Regions from separate parts of the Micromonospora sp. NPDC023888 genome, predicted to be linked through region 3. Evidence: riboswitches for the same ligand, from Rfam matches in the RefSeq annotation. Region 3 holds a riboswitch; each other region holds the start of a gene.
What was found. Region 3 has a riboswitch for cobalamin ahead of AB0F61_RS33820 (ribonucleoside-diphosphate reductase subunit alpha). Riboswitches for the same ligand answer to the same signal wherever they lie in the genome.
Positions count from the first base shown of each region.

Region 1 (6,494 bases), on a different contig from region 3:
GCAGCGAATGACCAACAGGAGAAGGCTCAAGAAGTTTACGCACAGACGATGAGAGCCCTGACGCTTATCGAAGAAAAAATGGAGGGTACGCGACAGACCGTCCACACCATGAGCGAGAAACTTTTGACGCGCGTCCTTGGCGGAATGCCTGAGCCCGTAGCGAAGGAGGCGCTGGCGCTTGAAATTGAGAATTCTGCTCATCAGGCGTCCTCCTCTCGACTTCCGCAGCAGCGCCTCGCATACCCACCTTCAACAGGGGATGGCGACCTTAGTGGCAGCTCTTACGAGCTTCCATACTTGCCGCCCACTGCCAGCAGGGAGGCAGATCCTGAAATCGTTCGGATGATGCGTGAATTCCCAACCGGCGCAGACCTGGAATCGGCGCGATCTGCTCTAGCTGACGCCACGGTGCGCGAGGGCCACTACTTGTCCATGCTCGCGGACGATGAAATTAGGAGCCGGCAGCCGGGGTTCAAGTTTGGAGCCGGGCTATCTATCCTGCCGACGAGTAAAGAGCTATTTCAAAGAGGCCTCGTGCGCCAGGTACGGCTGCCGCACAACCCGAATAAGACAGTTTTTCTACTGACGAAAGAGGGCCGGAACGCGGCGCGAATCTTTACTGCGAGGGGAAGACCGCCATCCGGTTTTCCACAAGACCTTCTCGAACTGATTGAAAAGGTAGCCGATTACCAAAAGGAGATAAACGATCGGATAAATAGTCCTGATCCTAACGTCCCCGTCGATGATGCGTAGGAACCTTGCAGCCGTCCCGACGCTATTCGGACGTCTTCCATTGACCCCGCCGACGCGGGAGCTGTCGCAGTCTGGGTTCGGCGGCGTAGCCCTCGGACCTGGATCGTGCCGCATCCGGTCGCCTTGGTCGAGATACCCACCACCCGCCGCCTCTTTTACTGACGCGCCGAGGCAGATGCGACCGTTGCTGCGCCAGCATCAGCACCAGCCCGGCTTCCCGCTGCCAAGTCATCGCGCGCAAGGGCGGTCCCTGGCCCATCCGCCCACGCCCGTCGGGCCTCTGCCACGTCCACGGCTCAGCGGTGCAGTGCGGTGCCTGAAGGAAGAATGGCCAGTGCTGCGGTAACGCCGCTGGCGGCGGGCCGATGCGCCGCCCACCAGAACAGCCCCATTTACGCCAGCGCAGCAACCCTGCTCAACCCGGCGACCCACCCCACCATCCTCACTGTCTGCCGTCGACCCGCCCTGCTGGGGAGCGGGCCGCCGCCCGGCCCGCCTCGTCAAGACGGCCTTGACGCACGGTTGGACGCTGGCGGGTCGGGCGGCGGTCTGCTCGGCTCGCCCGGGTCGCCGGATGGCGGGATGTCCAGCCGGCGCCGCCGGCAAGCCCCAGACCGGTGGCAGGGTCGGCTGACGTCTCGCCGACCGCCGGGGTGGGCGTGGTGTCGCCGTCGATGAGCCGCCTGATGGCTGGCATGGTGGACGAGCTCAACCGACGATGTCCACGACCACCTTGCCGTTGGCGCTGCCGCTGGCGACCAGCCGGTGGGCGTCCATGACCGTGTCGAGCGTGAACGTGCGTGGGTCCAGTCGCGGGCGCATGGCCCCGGCTTCGGCAAGCGCCGCGACCTCGCGCAGAATCTCACAGTGGTGTTCACGACCGCGCCCGGTCAGCATCGGCAGCAGCGTGAACACCCCGGAATAGGTGGCTCCCCGGAACGACAGCGGGGCGAGCGAGTGCGTTCCCCAACCCAACGCGCTGACCACGTGTCCGTAATAGGTGCGCACCGCAGCGAACGACGCGTCGAGGGTGGAGCCGCCCACGTTGTCGGCGATGATGTCGAACCCCTCGCCCCCGGTGTACGTCTGCACGTACTCCTCGACGCTCGTCGAGGTGTAGTCGATCGGCACCGCGCCCAGGCTCTCGATCAGCGGCATGCTCGCCGGCCCGCCCGTGGCGTACGCCTCGGCGCCGCACGCCTGGGCGAGTTGGACGCTCACGTATCCGACACCACCGGCGCCGCCGTGCACCAGCACCTTCTGCCCGGCTCGGACTCCGGCCCGGTCGACGAGCCCCTCCCAGGCGGTGATCGCCGCCAGGGGCAACGCGGCGGCCTCCCGCATCGAGAGTGTGTTCGGCTTGCGGGCCAGGAGCCGGGCGTCCACGGCGGCGTACTCGGCGAGCGAACCCTGGAGGTCGCCCACGCCCCCGCACAGCCCGTACACCTCGTCCCCCGGCGCGAAGTCGGTCACCTCCGCGCCGACCGCCGCGACGACGCCGGCAACGTCCAGGCCGAGCACCGCGGGAAGCTGGATGCGCGCGTGCGCGGCCTTTCCCGCCTGGATCTTCGTGTCGAGCGGGTTGACCCCGCTGGCGACGATCCGCACCAGCACCTGCCCGCGCTCGGGGGTGGGTTGAGCGATCTCCTCGACTGTCAGCGGAACGTCGAACTCCCGCAGCACCGCAGCGCGCATACCATCCACACTCTCCGTGATCGAGGGGGCTTCAGGTGGACGCTATCCGACCAGATCGACGGCGGGGCGGCTTCCGCGGACCGGCCCGCGCCGCATCGGGCGGACCGAGGCGCGCCTCAGCCGTCGTCGGCACCGTCGAGCAGCGCGCGTCGCAGCGCCAGCCGGTGCTCCCGGCGGATCTCCGCCTCCCGGTAGCGACGCCGGTCCCCGTCCGTCTCCGGCAGCAGCGGTGGCACGGTACGAGGCTGGCCGTCGTCGTCGATGGCGACCATGACCAGGTGCGCGGTTGCCACGTCGGTGGGCGGCACCGCCCGGTCCCACCGGTCGGCGGTCACCTTGACGGCCACCTCCATCGAGCTGCGCCCGGCCCAGGTGATCCGGGCGTCGACGTGCACGACGTCACCGACCCGCACCGCGCGGAGGAACGCCGTCTCGTCGATCGCGGCGGTCACCGCCGGGCCGTCGGAGTGCCGGGCGGCGACCACACCGGCGACGGAGTCGATGAGGTTGAGGATCCGGCCGCCGTGCACCGTACCCATCAGGTTGGTGTGGTGCTGGTCCATGATCTGCGAAAGGGTCAGGTGCGACGCCGACGGCGCGCGGCCGGCGATCGTGGTGGTGTCGTGCACAGCGGTAGTCCGTCCCTCGGGAAACCACACCGCCGGGTCGCGGACACACGCTGACGAGGACGTGGCCGCGCACGCACGGCCCGTCACCCGCTCAGCCCACCCGCGAGGCCGACGGCAGCGCACACGGTTGTGTACGCGGCGCCGGCAGGTCTTCGGACTCGCGGGCCTGACCGGTCGTGCCGGTCCCCTACTGGCCGTCGCTTCCCGGGCCGTTGGCCCAGTGCTGATGACGGCTGTCGTTCCCACTCACCGCTGCGGGGCAGCCCCGGATTTTCACCGGGTTCCCTCTTACGACGCCCCGCCGGTCACGACGGGGCGAACCAGCGCCGCCGGCGAGCATAGCTGGCCAGGGAATCTGTCCGCCCGGGGCGTCCTGCTGCGGTGGCGTACGGCGTCATCGTCAACTTTTGTCAATCGAGGAAGAAGATCGCCACCTCTTGAAAAAAGTCTCGCGGCGGTGAGGATATCCAGATGCGTCGTCTCCCCCAGACTTGCGGGCGGGTGGTCTCGGGCCTCCTCGCGTTCCTCCTCGCCTCGGCGGTCGCCCTCCTCGCGTCCGCCCAACCCGCCGCAGCTCACGGGACTCTTGCCATGTCCACACCGGCGAGCGGCGCCACGGTGCGCGAGCCGTTGACGGAGGTGCGGCTCTACTTCACCGAGAAGGCCGCCGCCAACGCGTTCTTCACGATCACCGCCCCGGGCGGCACCCGGGTCGACAACGGCTGGTCGCAGGGGGAACCGAAGCCCCTGGAGAAGCCGGTACGGGAGTACTTCCTGGTCAACGGGCAGTTCGAGCCACGGGAGTACACGACGGGGTTCCCTGCGGTGGTGACCGTCGCCCACCTGCCCGCCAAGGGCCAGTATTCGGTGAGCTACCTGTCGCTCGCCTCGGACGGCGACGCCGTACGGGGCACCCTGACCTTCCGCTACGACGGGCGGGTGACGGCGGCGCCACAGGGGTGGACCCCGCCGTCGACCCAACCGGACCCGGCGCTGGTCGCCGCCGCCGAGCAGCACGGCACGTCCGGGCAGGCCTCCGCGGTGCCGACCACTGCGGACGATCCGTCGACCCCGCCGGCTGCGGCGGGCCCGTCGACCGGGTCGACCGAGGAGAGCGGATCCGGAGCACCGGCCTGGGCCGGCTGGGCGGTGGCGATCGTGGCGGCCGGGGCGGTGGCCGGGTTCGTCGTCTGGCGTCGCCGATCGGCATCCACCGGCCGGGGCCGCACCTCGCCGGCGACCTCCGGTCGACGCGGCGGTGGCGGCCGTTCCACGAACAAGGCCGGCGCGGGCAGGAGCGTCGGGAGCAAGGCCGCCGGGGACAGGACCGTCGGGGGCAAGGCCGGCGCGGGCAAGACCGCCGGTGGCAAGCGGCGGCCCGCCACCGTGCCGGCGGCGCGAAAGGGCAACACGGTCGTCACGGCCCGCACGGGCGTCGCGGTCGAGCCGACGCCGACCGATCAGGTGGCGGAGGCCGTCACCAGCACGGACGGCGAGCCGACGACCGGCCCCGGAGCACTGCCCGACCCGGACCGCGCCGCCGCGACGTCCGGATCCCGGCTGAGCAACACCCAGCTGGCGCTGTTCGTCGGCGGGCTGGTGATCGCTCTGCTGGCCGGGTTCGGGCTGGCCCGCATCGGGACCGGCGACGAGAACCCGGCGAACCGCGACGCCCGACAGCCCGCGGGCGGTCCGCCCGCCTCGGGGCAGGTGGGCTCCGCGACCGACGGGCACCAACACCCGGCGGGCACCGGGCCGCACACGCATCGCGGTGACGCCGCTACGGGCGAGACGCTGGCGACCGGGACGACGGTCAGCGCCGGCGGGTACACCCTGCAACCGCTGGAGCGGTCCCAACCGCCCGGGGTACGCGCCGACTACCGCTTCCGCATCGTCGGGACCGACAGGCAGCCGGCGACCCGCTTCGCTGTCGTCCACGAGAAGCCGTTGCACCTGATCGTGGTCGGCCGTGACCTGTCCGGCTACCAGCACCTGCATCCGACGATGGCGTCCGACGGCACCTGGAGCGTCCCCCTGACGCTGGCCCGGCCCGGCGGTTACCGCGTCTACGCCGACTTCTCCGTCACCGCGACCAACGGCGCGCAGCTTCCTCTCGTGCTGGGCGTGGACCACACCGTGCCCGGCGCGCACACCCCGACGGCGCTGCCGCCGGTGCAGGCCCAGGCGACGGCCGGGCCGTACACGGTGTCGATGAACGGCACCCCGACGGTGGGGGTGACGGCGCCGATGCACTTCCAGGTCAGCGCCGACCCGACCGTACCGGTGCGGTTGGAGCCGTACCTGGGCGCGTACGGGCACCTGGTCGTCGTCCGCGAGGGCGACCTCGGGTACGTGCACGTCCACCCCGAGCCGGAGCTGGTCGACGGGTCGGTCAAGTTCTGGCTGACCGCCCCGAGTTCGGGCCGGTACCGGGCGTTCTTCGACTTCCAGGTCGGCGGCAAGGTGCACACCGCGGAGTTCACGATCAACGTGCCCTGAGACCGGAACTTTCTCCCCGCTGCGGCCGACCATCCAGCCAGCAGCAATCATCGGAGGAAGAACACATGCGCACCACCAGCCCGCTCGGTTCACACCGCTCGGCCACCGTCCTCGCCGCCGCGATCCTGGCGCTGGGCGCCGCCGGTTGCGACTCGTCCGACGCTTCGTCGGCGGCGCAGCCAGGCCCGTCCGCGTCGGTCTCGGCCAACTCGGACGCCGGTGTGCTCGGCGTTCGGGACCCGTGGGTGAAGGCGGCCGACAAGGGAATGACGGCGGCCTTCGGGACCCTGGTCAACGACGGCGACAGCGATGTCACGGTGACAAGCGCCACGACCTCGGTGTCGCCGATGGAGCTGCACGAGATGGCCATGGAGGACGGCAAGATGGTCATGCGGCCGAAGCAGGGCGGCATCGTGATCAAGGCCAAGGGCACGCACGCGTTGGAGCCCGGTGGCGACCACCTGATGCTGATGAACCTCACCAAGCCCGTTCAGGCCGGCGACGAGTTGACAGTCACCCTGACCTTCGCCGACGGTCGGACCCAGCAGTTCCGCGCGGTGGCCAAGCCGTTCACCGGCGCGCAGGAGAGCTACGCCCCCGGCCACGGGGAGCCCATGCCCGGCACGAGCGCGACGCCGGGGATGAGCATGAGTCCGGCATCGTGACCGGGACGTCGCCCGTCCGGCCGGTGAGCAGGCGTGGCCTGCTCACCGGCGGGGCTCTCGCCGCCGGCGGCGCCGTGGCCGGCGGGACCGCGATCGCCGTGACCCGCGCCGGGAAGGCCGAGCCATCGTCGGTGACCGCCGTCGACACGACGCTGGCGGCGAGCGTGGGCGGCCTGGTCGAGCCGTTCCACGGTGCCCGGCAGGCCGGGGTCGCCACCGAACCGCAGGCGCACGCGGCGTTCGTCGCGTTGAC
Region 1 covers NZ_JBEZZW010000010.1:129,372-135,865, forward strand. Annotated here, with positions in the region: gene AB0F61_RS11950 (hypothetical protein) at 1-753, shown strand, start outside; gene AB0F61_RS11955 (zinc-dependent alcohol dehydrogenase family protein) at 1,462-2,448, opposite strand; gene AB0F61_RS11960 (acyl-CoA thioesterase) at 2,565-3,077, opposite strand; cobalamin riboswitch at 3,203-3,417, opposite strand; gene AB0F61_RS11965 (copper resistance protein CopC) at 3,549-5,576, shown strand; gene AB0F61_RS11970 (copper chaperone PCu(A)C) at 5,642-6,241, shown strand; gene AB0F61_RS11975 (Dyp-type peroxidase) at 6,238-6,494, shown strand, end outside.
Region 1: another riboswitch for cobalamin. It lies ahead of AB0F61_RS11960 (acyl-CoA thioesterase); the one in region 3 lies ahead of AB0F61_RS33820 (ribonucleoside-diphosphate reductase subunit alpha).

Region 2 (6,494 bases), on a different contig from region 3:
CGTCCTGGGCGCGCTGCAACGCCTCGTCCAGGCGCTTCTCGTCCAGCCCGGGGGTGTCGAACGGGTCGCGGCGGCGGCGGTGCGGCAGCGCCAGCCGGGCGGCCACCCGGACGTCGTCGACACCGACCCGGTCCCGGCCGTGCCAGGCGGCGTGGGCGAGGGCGGTACGGGCGGTGACGATGTCGGCGCGCATCCCGTCCACGTCGAACGCGGCGCACACCTCGGCGATCTGCCGCAGCGCGGCGTCCGGCAGGCGTACCCCGCGAAGCCGGCGACGTGCGGCGGCCACCTGGCCGGCGATCTCCGCGTCGGCGTCGGCCCACCGGGCGGCGAACCCGGCCGGGTCGGCGTCGGCGGCGAGCCGACGGCGGACCACCTCGACCCGCACCTCCGGATCCCGGCTGGCGCCCACCTCGACGGTGAGCCCGAACCGGTCGAGCAACTGCGGACGCAGCTCCCCCTCCTCCGGGTTCATGGTGCCGACAAGCAGGAACCGGGCCGCGTGACTGACCGAGACACCCTCCCGTTCGACGTGGCTACGACCCATCGCCGCCGCGTCCAGCAGCAGGTCGACGAGGTGGTCGTGCAGCAGGTTGACCTCGTCGACGTAGAGCACCCCGCGGTGCGCGGCGGCGAGCAGACCCGGCTCGAAGGCGCGCACCCCCTCGCCGAGGGCCTTCTCCAGGTCAAGTGAGCCGACCACCCGGTCCTCGGCGGCACCCACCGGCAACTCGACGAGGCGGGCCGGGCGGGTCTCGGCGGCGGCGTCGCCCGGATGTGGCCCGTCCGGGCAGGCCGGGTCCGGCTCGGCCGGGTCACAGCCGAAGCGGCAGCCGGCCACCCGGCGCACCGGGGGCAGCAGCGCGGCGAGGGCCCGCACCGCTGTGGACTTCGCGGTGCCCTTCTCGCCCCGGACCAGCACCCCGCCGATCGCCGGGGAGACCGCGTTGAGCAGCAACGCCAGCCGCATGTCGGCCATGCCGAGCACCGCACTGAACGGATAGATCGTCATTGCCGGTCCTCCAGGTCGCCCTCGCTGGCCAGGTACGTGTCGCGCAGCCGGTCCAGGGTGGCCGGCTCGGGTTTGGCCCACAGCCCTCGGTCGGCGGCCTCCAACAGGCGTTCGGTGATGCCGCGCAGCGCCCACGGGTTGGACTGCTCCAGGAACTCCCGGGTGGTGTCGTCGAAGAGGTACGCGGCGGCCAGGTGCTCGTACATCCAGTCGTCGACCACCCCGGCGGTGGCGTCGTAGCCGAACAGGTAGTCCACGGTGGCGGCCAGTTCGAACGCGCCCTTGTAGCCGTGCCGGCGCATCGCGGCGATCCACTTCGGGTTGACCACCCGGGCCCGGAACACCCGCCGGGTCTCCTCGCCCAGGGTGCGGGTGCGCACGTCGTGCGGCATCGCCGAGTCACCCACGTACGCCTGCGGTGCCGTGCCGGTGAGGTGGCGGACCATCGCCACCATCCCGCCGTGGTACTGGAAGTAGTCGTCGGAGTCCACGATGTCGTGCTCGCGGGTGTCCTGGTTCTTCACCGCCACCGCGATCCGGGCGAAGGAGCGTTCCATGTCGGCGCGCGCCTCCCGCCCGTCCAGGCCCTGGCCGTAGGCGTAGCCGCCCCACACCGCGTACACCTCGGCCAGGTCGGCGTCGCTGCGCCAGGTCCGGGCATCGATCAGGGGCAGCAGGCCCGCGCCGTACGCCCCGGGCTTCGAGCCGAAGATCCGGGCGGTGGCCCGCCGCTCGTCGCCGTGCTCGGCGAGGTCGGCGGCGACGTGCGCGCGCAGGTAGTTCTCCTCGTCCGGCTCGTCCAGGGCGGCGACCCGCCGCACGGCGTCGTCGAGCAGAGCCACCACGTGCGGAAACGCGTCCCGGAAGAACCCGGAGATCCGCACTGTCACGTCGACGCGCGGCCGGCCCAGCTCGGCCGTCGACACCACCTCGATGCCGGTGACCCGCCGGGACCGGTCGTCCCACACCGGCCGGCAACCCAGCAGCGCGAGCACCTCGGCGATGTCGTCGCCCTGGGTGCGCATCGCGCTGGTGCCCCACACGGTCAACCCCACCGAGCGGGGGTACGCCCCGGTGTCGGCGAGGTGCCGGGCCAGCAGCGAGTCCGCGAGGGCCACCCCGACGTCCCAGGCGTTGCGGCTGGGAATGGCCTTCGGGTCGACGGAGTAGAAGTTGCGGCCGGTGGGCAGCACGTTGACCAGGCCCCTGGTGGGTGAGCCGGACGGGCCGGGCGGCACGAACCGTCCGTCGAGCGCGCCGAGGGTGTTGGTCAGCTCGTCGGTGGTGCGGTCCAGCCGGGGCACCAGCTCGGTGGCGGCGAAGTGCAGCACGGCGGCGACGTCCGGGATCAGCTCGCCGGTCACCTCGACGACCACGGCGTCGACCGCGTCCACTGCCCAGTCCAGGGTCTCCATGCCGACGACCAGCCGCCGGGCGAGCGCCTCGATCAGGTCGATCGCGTCGGCGGCGGTGCCGGCCGGCCCGTCCACCACGTCGGTGAGCGCCGTGGGCACCGTCAGTCGGGTCCCCGGTGCCGCGAGCAGCGCCTGCTCGTCGAGGGAGTACGCGACGGCGAGCGCCTGCCGCAGGCCGGGCAGGGCGCGGGCGCCGCCCCAGATCTGGGGTGCGCGCAGCACCGCGAGGACCAGGTTGACCCGCGGTTCACCGGTGGGCGCGTCGGCGAGGATGTGCAGCCCGTCGCGGATCTGCACGTCCTTGACCTCGCAGAGGTACCCGTCGAGGTGCAGCACGAAGTTGTCGAAGTCGTCCGCGTCGGGCAACGCCTCGGCGTGCAGGTCGTGGTGCAGTTCGGCGGCGCGCACCAGGTCCCAGATCTGCGCCCGCACGGTGGGCACCTTCGCCGGGTCGAGGGCCTGCACTGTGGCGTACTCGTCGAGCAGTTGCTCCAGTTTGGCCAGGTCGCCGTAGGTTTCGGCGCGGGCCATCGGCGGCACCAGGTGGTCGATCACCACGGCGTGCGCCCGACGCTTGGCCTGGGTGCCCTCGCCCGGGTCGTTGACGATGAACGGGTAGACCAGCGGCAGGTCACCGAGGACCGCGTCGGGCGCGCAGTCGGCGGCCAGGCCGAGGCCCTTGCCGGGCAGCCATTCGAGGGTGCCGTGTTTGCCCAGGTGCACCACGGCGTCCGCGCCGAAGCCGCCGTCGGCGACCGGCGCGGCCAGCCAGCGGTACGCGGCCAGGTAGTGGTGGCTCGGCGGCAGGTCCGGGTCGTGGTAGATGGCGATCGGGTTCTCCCCGAAGCCGCGGGGCGGCTGGATCAGCAGCACCACGTTGCCGAAGCGCAGCCCGGCGAGCACGATGTCGCCGCCCTCGGTGTAGAGCTGGCCGGGCGGCTCACCCCAGTGCTCCCGCATCCGCTCGCGCAGCTCGGCCGGGACCTGGTCGAACCAGCGCCGGTAGGTGTGCCCCGGAATCCGGGCCTCGGCGCCGGCCAACTGTTCCGGGGTGAGCCATTCCACGTCGTGACCCCCGGCGGCGATCAGCGCGTGGATCAGCGCGTCCCCGTCGGCGGGCGGCGGCGCGTCGCCCAGGTCATAGCCGTCCTCGGCCAGCGCGGCGAACAACCGGACCGCCGAGACCGGGGTGTCCAGCCCGACGGCGTTGCCGACCCGGGAGTGCTTGGTGGGGTACGAACTGAGCACCACGGCGACCCGCTTGTCGGGGTTCGGCAGGTACCGCAGCCGGGCGTGGCGCACCGCGATGCCGGCGACCCGGGCGGCCCGCTCGGGATCGGCGGCGTAGACCGAGAGGCCGTCCGGGTCGATCTGCTTGAACGAAAACGGCACGGTGATGATCCGGCCGTCGAACTCGGGGATGGCCACCTGCATCGCCGCGTCCAACGGGGACAGTCCGGCGTCGCTGCCGGCCCACTGCTCACGGGTGCTGGTCAGGCAGAGCGCCTGGATGATCGGCACCTCCAGGGCGGCCAGTGCGCCGACGTCCCAGGCGTCCTCGTCGCCGCCCCCGGAGGCGTCCGCGGCGACCGCTCCGCCGGCCGCGAGCACGGTGACCAGCAGCGCGTCGCAGCGGGTGAAGAGCCCGAGCGGGCCCGCGCTCGCGGTCAGCCCGCGCAGCGAGCCGCAGAAGATCGGCAGCGGGTTGCCGCCGGCTTTGTGGACCGCGTCCGCGAGCACGTCGACGAAGTCGGTGTTGCCGGCGAGCGCGTGTGCCCGGTAGAAGACGATCCCCACGGTGGGCTGTTCCGGATTGGTGGGGTACTCGCGGTGCACGCCGTACGCCGGAGTCGGTGCGGGCGGGGCGAACCCCTCGCCGGTGAGCAGCACCGTGTCGGAGAGGAACCGGGCCAACTGTCCGAGGTTGTCCGGCCCACCCTCGACCAGGTACGCCAGGGCCTGGGTGACGACCCCGGACGGCACCGTGGAGATGGCCATCAGCTCCGCGTCGGGCAGCGCCTCGCCGCCGAGCACGACAGTCGGCACACCGGTGGCGAGCACCGCGGCGAGGCCGTCCGGCCACGCCTGTCGACCGCCGAGCAGGCGTACGACGACGAGGGCGACCCCGTCGAGCAGGGCGGGCACCTCGTCGGCGGCGACCCGCGTGGGGTTGGCGAGCCGGTAGTCGGCGCCGCTGGCGCGGGCGGCCAGCAGGTCGGTGTCGGCGGTGGAGAGCAGCAGGATGCGCACGGCAGGCTCCGGAGAGTGACGCCCTGACCGCCACGGGGGCGACCTGGACGAAGCGGGTGGGTGCGGCGTCAGCCGGTACGACGGCGCGGCCGAGCTCGCCGACGCGGACGTCGGGGGCCGGTCAGCGCCGCGCGCTCAGCTCAGTGGGACCGGTGGCCGGCGCGGTCGACCTGGCGCACGCCGACGAGGCCGGCCCGGAGCGTACGGGCGCGGCCGGTCGCGGGCGCGGTGCGGCGCCCACGAAACCTGTCGTGGCGATGGTCATCGGTGAATGCGACGCCGTGCGTCATCGGGTCCTCCTCGGGTGTCCACGCCCTGGGGCACATCCCGACGGCCGAAGTATCCTGGCTTCCGGATCGACGCTCTCCCCCGGCCTTCCAGCCGCAGACACACGGCCGTGACTCACGAGGGGGGATCGCTCCCCGGTGACAGTGGCGGGACCGCGTCGGATTCGCACCGACTTCCTTCACTGCCGTCAGGCCGCGAATGCTGCCACACCGCCGCGCCGCCGGTCAACGCCGGTCCGACCCCGCCAGCCGGACGGCACTCATCGAGCTTCAGCGATTGGCGCGAGCGCGACTCCGCACGGAGCAATGCCCCACATCAATGCCCGACGTCCTTTGCTCTGCTTACCCATGTGCACCGGACACGGAGCGTCACCGGTGCCGATAGGTAAGCAGAGCAAAGGACGTCCGAATGAACTCTGACCTGCGCCGATCATCCGGCAGGGCGGTGCCGGCCGACGCCCTCACCGAGGACGGGTGACCGCCGGATCAGCGTCCGCGATCAATCCCTGGGGCGATCACCATCGTCGCCATGCGATTCCGCCACCTCGCCGGCCGGGTCTGACTCTGTCCGGGCGATCCGGACCGGAGGCGCTCCGGGCCGGCGTCGCCGTCGTGGCCGACGAGCGCGGCAGTGTGATGATCGACGCCGGACAGCGCCCCCGGGCACGCCCCCGGCTGCCTGAGCAGACGAGCCTCAGCGGGCGTGCCGCTCCGGGTGGGCCCGGCTCCAGGCACGCATCCGTTCCGGGTAGCCGGTGCGGCCCGCCTCGTACAGCGGCACCGCGTGTTTGCGGGCGATGGATCCCGCGGCTCGCGGCGTGCCGGTGCGGCGCCGGATCCACTCCCCGTCGTGGGCGACCGCCACCACCGTGGTGTCCGTGGCGGTGGTCTCCGGCTCCAGGTAGAACTCCACCCCGCGCCGGCTGGCGACGAACTCCTCCAGCGCGGCGAGGTCCTCGCGGGTCGCCTCCCGGTCCAGCTTCGTCGGGGTCGCCTCGACACCCCGCGACCGGCGATTGAACCAGCTCATGCCCCACCCCTTCCCTCGACGCCCCTCCAGTGCAGCACCGAATCCTGGCAATACGCTGCACGCCGGGTGGGAGACAGCTGATCCGACGGGGCTGGAACCCGCGGCGGGTGAGCGGTGTCATGAGTGTGACCCGAACGGAGGTTCCCCTGGACGACGACGCGCTCGTCACCCGCGCTCGCTCCGGCGACCTGGAGGCGTACGACCTCCTGGTCGCCCGGCACACCGCGTCCGCGTACCGGACGGCGATGCTGCTCGGCGCGGGCTCGGACTCCGAGGACGTCATCCAGGAGGCGTTCGTGAAGGCGTACCGCAAGTTGTCCCGTTATCGGGGTGAGTCGTCCTTCCGGTCCTGGTTGCTCGCGATCGTCGCCAACGAGACCCGCAACCTGCACCGGTCCCGCGGCCGGCGCGACGGGCTGGTCCTGCGCGCCGCGGCGGCGGACCCGACGTCGGAGATCGCCGAGGACGGTGCGGTGGGAGCGGTCCTCGCCGGGGAGCGC
Region 2 covers NZ_JBEZZW010000018.1:120,244-126,737, reverse strand. Annotated here, with positions in the region: gene AB0F61_RS18400 (VWA domain-containing protein) at 1-1,012, opposite strand, end outside; gene cobN (cobaltochelatase subunit CobN) at 1,009-4,677, opposite strand; cobalamin riboswitch at 5,015-5,144, opposite strand; gene AB0F61_RS18390 (hypothetical protein) at 5,659-5,994, opposite strand; gene AB0F61_RS18385 (RNA polymerase sigma factor) at 6,114-6,494, shown strand, end outside.
Region 2: another riboswitch for cobalamin. It lies ahead of cobN (cobaltochelatase subunit CobN); the one in region 3 lies ahead of AB0F61_RS33820 (ribonucleoside-diphosphate reductase subunit alpha).

Region 3 (6,494 bases):
ACATCCTCACCGCCAACCCCAACCTCGCCGGCATCTTCGCAGCCAACGAGCCGAGTGTGCTCGGCGCCGCGCAGGCCATCCAGGCGGCCGGGAAGTCCGGCAAGGTGGTCATCATCGGGTGGGACGCCGCCCCGGACGAGATCGCCGGAGTGCGCAGCGGCCAGATCTCGGCCCTGGTCGTGCAGAACCCGTTCAAGATGGGCTACTTCGGCGTCGACAAGATGGTCAAGCACCTGCGGGACAAGGCGCCGCTGGCGTCGGCCGACACCGGCGTCACGTTCGTCACGAAGGAGAACATCGACTCCGCGGAGATCAAGGCGGTGCTCGAGCCCAGTTGCGCCAACCCCCCGGTGCAGTGATGGGCACGACGCCGACGGCAACCGCCGACAGCGACACGCAACCGACCGCCGAGGAACCGCCGGTCCTCGAAGCCCGTGGCATCGTCAAACGATTCGGGCACGTCGAGGCGCTGCGCGGCGCCGACTTCACGGTCCACCGGGGTGAGGTGGTCGCGCTGATCGGCGACAACGGCGCCGGAAAGAGCACCCTGATCAAGACGCTGTCCGGTGTGCACCCGCCCGACGAGGGCCAGATCCGGGTGGACGGTCGTCCCGTCCAGTTCTCCACGCCCGTCGACGCCCGGCGCGCGGGGGTGGAGACCGTCTACCAGGATCTCGCCGTCGCCGACGACCTCAGCGTGGCGGCCAACCTGTACCTCGGTCGGGAGATCCTGCGCTCCGGGCCGCTCGGCCGGTTCGGGTTGCTCGACAAGCGCGCCATGCGGCAGGGGGCCGCCGCGGCCCTCGACGAGCTGGGCGTGCGGATCCCCCGGGTCACCACCCCGATCGCGATGTTGTCCGGTGGGCAGCGCCAGTGCGTCGCGGTGGCCCGCGCCATCATCTGGGCGACGAACGTGGTCATCCTCGACGAGCCGACCGCGGCGCTCGGTGTCGTCCAGACCGGGCGGGTGCTCGACGTCGTCCGGCGGGCCCGCGACGCCGGCATGTCGGTGGTGCTGGTGAGCCACAACATGCCGCAGGTGCTGGAGATCGCCGACCGGGTCGAGGTGTTGCGGCTCGGCCGTCGGGCGGCCCGGCTGCGCGCGGACGAGGTCACCACCGACGACCTGGTCGCGGCGATGACCGGGAGCACCGGCGGAGAGCGGGACGAACGCTGAACTCGTCGACCGGGGCGCGCACGATCACGTGATCGGTGGCGCGCCCCGGAGCCGCCGGGCCGTGGGTGGGTGCGAAGCGGGCCGTCGTACGCCGGGGCGGGCGCTCAGAACCGTGCCGGCTCGGCGTTGGCGTCACCGTCGTCGGGTTGCCCGTGCAGCGATTCCTCCACCCCGATCAGGTGGTTGGCCATCCGGATCCGGGCACGCTCCGGGTCCCGGGCCAGGAGGGCCTTCAGGATCGCCACGTGCTCGTCGTGGGTACGCCGGTCCGCGCCCTCCTCGTGCAGGCTCCGCCAGAGCCGCCCGCGTAGGGTGCGCCCGGCGAACGCCTCGATCAGACCGACGAGCACCGGGTTGCCGGCGTGCACCGCGATGATCCGGTGGAACGCGATGTCGATCTCCATGATCCGTTCGTGCTCCTGCGGCGACCGACCGGCGATCCGGGCCGCCTCGTCGAGGAGGTCCCCCGCCTGGGCGAGGGCCTCGTCGGTGATCCTGGTCGCCGCCAGGCGGGCGGCCTCGCATTCCAGCAGCCGCCGGACGGTGTGGACGTGCCGCGGGTCGCCCTGGCCCTGGAAGTCGACCACGAAACCCATCGGGGCCAGGAGCTGCGGCGCGTCGAGGTTGGTGACGTAGGTGCCGTCGCCCTGGCGGATGTTGACGATGCCGAGGATCGACAGCGCCGACATGCCCTCGCGCAGGGAGCCCCGTGAGACGCCGAGCGACTCGGCGAGGTCCTTCTCGATGGGCAGGCGATCCCCGGGCTTGAAGTGCCCTTCGAGGATCATCCGCTTGATGCCGTTCACCACCTCGTCGGTGCGCGACATGACATCCCCCTAGCGGCCGGCGGGGGTGGCCGTCCCACCCGCGATCACGTACGGCTCCGAAGATGACACCGTAGTCGGGTCTGTCGCCGCCCAGTAGTGGCCGTCGGGAAACCGGTAGAGCTCGACCGACTCCGGACGCATCCGGGTGGAGTAGCCGGGCTCGCGGGGCAGGACGTAACCGCTGCCCGAGCCGGTGTCCTGGATGACGCACGGGTCGGTGAAGTGCTCGTGCAGGTGGTCGACGAACTCGGTGACCCGGTTGGTGAGATCTCCCGAGATCGCGACGTAGTCGAGCACCGACACGTGTTGGACCATCTCACACAGCCCGACACCGCCGGCGTGGGGGCACACGGGGATGTCGAACTTCGCGGCGAGCAGCAGCACGGCGACGATCTCGTTGATGCTTGCCAGCCTGCCGGTGTCCAGTTGGCAGAAGTCGATGGCCTCGGCCTGGAACAACTGCTTGAACATCACCCGGTTGTGGCAGTGCTCGCCGGTGGCGACGCCGATGGGAGCGACGGCGCGTCGGACGGCGGCGTGGCCCAGGATGTCGTCGGGGCTGGTCGGCTCCTCGATCCACAGTGGCTCGAACTGCGCGAGGGCCTTGACCCACTCGATGGCCTGGCCGACGTCCCACACCTGGTTGGCGTCGATCATCAGGTTGCGGTCCGGGCCGAGGATCTCCCGGGCGATGCCGCACCGGCGGATGTCGTCGTCGAGGTTGGCGCCCACCTTGAGCTTGACGTAGCCGTAGCCGCTGTCCACCGCCTCCTGGCACAGCCGGCGCAGCTTGTCGTCGCCGTAGCCGAGCCAACCGGCCGAGGTGGTGTAGGCGGGGTAGCCGGTCCGGTCGAGCTCGGCGAGACGGGCGGCCTTCGTGCTCTCCTTGGCGCGCAGGATGGCGAGGGCCTCGTCGCGGGTCAGCGCGTCGGACAGGTAGCGCAGGTCCGCGATGTCGACGAGTTGCTCGGGGGACATGTCGACGAGCAGCCGCCACAGCGGCTTGTCGGCGACCCGGGCGACCAGGTCCCACGACGCGTTCAGCACGGCGGCCAGCGACAGGTGGACGACGCCCTTCTCCGGGCCGAGCCACCGCAGTTGGGAGTCGGAGGTGAGTAGGCGGTAGACCGCGCCCATGTCCGACGCCATGGTCGCGACGTCCACGCCCACGAGGCGCTGTGCCTGGTGGACGGCCGCCGCGACGACGATGTCGTTGCCTCTGCCGATGGTGAAGGTCAGGCCGTGGCCCGCGAGTGGCGCACCGGTGCTGTCGACGCCGTCGGTGTGCAGGACGACGTAGGCCGCCGAGTAGTCGCCGTCCTTGTTCATGGCGTCGGAGCCGTCAGCGGTCAGGGAGGTGGGGAAGCGGACGTCCTCGACGGTGACGGCGGTGATCTGCGGCATGCGCTCCTCGCCCGGCTAGGCTAAAGATCAGATGATCTCTGGGAGTATACGGAGGGCCAATCCGACGCGTCAACGATGTCGATCCCCCAGGAATCGAAGACATCGAATGTTTTTTCCGGGATACGGATTCGCTGGCGAGCCGTCATCCTGCTCGCCGGTCCCGGTCCACCGGACCGACCGCGAGGGCGGCGAGATTCGTCGCGCTGGTAGGCGCCCTCGGCACGTGGTGGCTCCTGTTCGGCTCGTCGGCCGCTGAGGTCCTCCCGGCCCGATTGGGGAGGTGGCGCCGGAAGTGGAGAGTGGCCCGGAAGATTGGATGTCCACTCCGGATAGCCGTATTGACGGTCAGGTATGGGTAGGGAACTTTACATCTAAAGACTTAATACATCACACCTTTCCGTATGTCGACACCCGCCCGGTCACCGGACTCCGCGCGGGCGTCGCGCCGCCGCGCGTCGGCGCGGGCCGGCCTGGTCGCCGACGCCGGTGACGACCATCACGGGCACCGCCGTCGACACGCCCGGGACCGACATGTGGGGTGTGACAACGGCAGCGTCCCTATATATGGTGTCGAACGCAGCTGGTTCGGCCGCTCAGCCCGAGCGGTCGAGGCAAGAGGGAACCCGGTGAAAATCCGGGACTGTCCCGCAGCGGTGAGTGGGAACGACAGCCGTCATCAGCACTGGGCCACGAATCGGCCTGGGAAGCGACGGCCAGTAGGGGACCGGTCAACCGGTCATGCCCGCGAGTCCGAAGACCTGCCAGCGCGCCGCGTACCCGCACCCGGGTGGCGGCGGTCCGAGGCCGCGTGGGACGGCTGACGCCACCTGACCCACGCCGTGCCGGCGTGGCGTCCGCCGGTGTCTGTCTCCACGCGTCCGAGGGGCCATCAGGTCTCGAACTCGCGAGGAGTGAGTGGTGACAGTCACCGAGGTAGTCCCGGCAGGCGGCGACGCGGCCGTGCGGCGGACGCCGATGCAGGTCCGCAAGCGCAACGGCACCACCGAATCCGTGGAACTGAACAAGATCGTCCGGGCGGTCGAGCGGTGGGCCGACGACCTGACCGACGTCGACCCGATGCGCGTCGCCACCCGCACGATCAGCGGCCTGTACGACGGCGCGACGACTGCCGAGCTGGACCGGCTCTCCATCCAGACCGCCGCCGAGATGATCGGTGAGGAACCGCAGTACTCGCGCCTCGCCGCCCGGCTGCTGTCCGGCTACGTCGACAAGGAGGTACGTCGGCAGGGCATCACCTCGTTCAGCGCGGCGATCCGGGTCGGCCACGCCGAGGGCCTGATCGGCGACGACACCGCCGCCTTCGTGGCCGCGCACGCCACCGTGCTCGACGACGCCGTCGACCCGGACGGCGACCGGCGATTCGAGTACTTCGGCCTGCGCACGGTGTACGACAGGTACCTGCTGCGCCACCCCACCAGCCGGCTGGTGCTGGAGACCCCGCAGTACTGGCTGCTCCGGGTGGCCTGCGGGCTGTCCCAGACACCGGACGAGGCGGTCGGCTTCTACCGACTGATGTCCAGCCTGGCCTATCTGCCCAGCTCACCGACGTTGTTCAACTCCGGCACCCGGCACACCCAGATGTCCTCCTGCTACCTGGTCGACTCTCCGCGCGACGAGTTGGACTCGATCTACCAGCGGTACGCCCAGGTCGCCAACCTGTCCAAGTTCGCCGGCGGCATCGGCATCGCGTACTCCCGGGTCCGGTCTCGGGGCGCGCTGATCCGCGGCACCAACGGGCAGTCCAACGGCATCGTGCCGTGGCTGCGCACGCTCGACGCGAGCGTCGCCGCGGTCAACCAGGGCGGCCGGCGCAAGGGCGCGGCCTGCGTCTACCTGGAGCCGTGGCACCCGGACGTCGAGGAGTTCCTGCAACTGCGGGACAACACCGGTGAGGACGCCCGACGCACCCACAACCTCAACCTGGCCAACTGGGTTCCGGACGAGTTCATGCGCCGGGTCGAGGCCGACGAGATGTGGTCGCTGTTCGACCCGCACGAGGTGCCCGAACTGCCCGACCTGTGGGGCGAGCGGTTCGACGCCGCGTACCGGGAGGCCGAGGCGCAGGGCCGCTACGTCCGGCAGGTCCCGGCGCGGGAGCTGTACGGGAAGATGATGCGCACCCTGGCCCAGACCGGCAACGGGTGGATGACCTTCAAGGATGCCGCGAACCGGCTGTGCAACCAGACCGCCGAGGACGGCAACGTGGTGCACCTGTCCAACCTGTGCACCGAGATCATCGAGGTGTCCAGTGACGCCGAGACCGCCGTGTGCAACCTCGGCTCGGTGAACCTGGCCGCTCACCTCACCGACGGTGGCATCGACTGGGAGCGGCTGCGCGCCACGGTCCGTACCGCCGTCACCTTCCTCGACCGCGTCATCGACATCAACTACTACCCGACCCCGCAGGCGGCGGCGAGCAACCCGCGCTGGCGGCCAGTCGGGCTCGGGCTGATGGGTCTGCAGGACGTCTTCTTCGCGTTGCGACTGCCGTTCGACTCCCCGGCCGCCCGGGAGCTGTCCACCCGGATCAGCGAGGAGCTGTACCTGACCGCGCTGGAGACCTCCGCCGACCTGGCGCGCGACGTCGGCGCGCACCCGGCGTACGGGCAGACCCGCGCCGCTCGCGGCCAGTTGCAGCCCGACCTGTGGGGTGTCCAGGGCACGCAGACCGCAAGGTGGAACGCGCTGCGCGAGCGGGTCGAGGCGGACGGGCTGCGCAACTCGCTGCTGGTGGCGGTCGCCCCGACCGCGACCATCGCCTCGATCGCCGGATGCTACGAGTGCATCGAGCCGCAGGTGTCCAACCTGTTCAAGCGCGAGACCCTGTCGGGGGAGTTCCTCCAGGTCAACACCGCTCTGGTACGCGAGCTGAAGGCCCGCGGCCTGTGGACCGAACCGATCCGGTCGGCGATCAAGCGGGCGGAGGGGTCGGTGCAGGACATCGCCGAGCTGCCGGCCGGCGTCCGCGAGTTGTTCCGCACCGCCTGGGAGCTGCCGCAACGCGCCCTGATCGACCTGGCCGCCGCCCGCGCCCCGTTCATCGACCAGTCCCAGTCGCTGAACCT
Region 3 covers NZ_JBEZZW010000073.1:4,411-10,904, forward strand. Annotated here, with positions in the region: gene AB0F61_RS33800 (ABC transporter substrate-binding protein) at 1-359, shown strand, start outside; gene AB0F61_RS33805 (ATP-binding cassette domain-containing protein) at 359-1,177, shown strand; gene AB0F61_RS33810 (FadR/GntR family transcriptional regulator) at 1,282-2,004, opposite strand; gene AB0F61_RS33815 (enolase C-terminal domain-like protein) at 2,014-3,408, opposite strand; cobalamin riboswitch at 3,973-4,189, shown strand; gene AB0F61_RS33820 (ribonucleoside-diphosphate reductase subunit alpha) at 4,384-6,494, shown strand, end outside.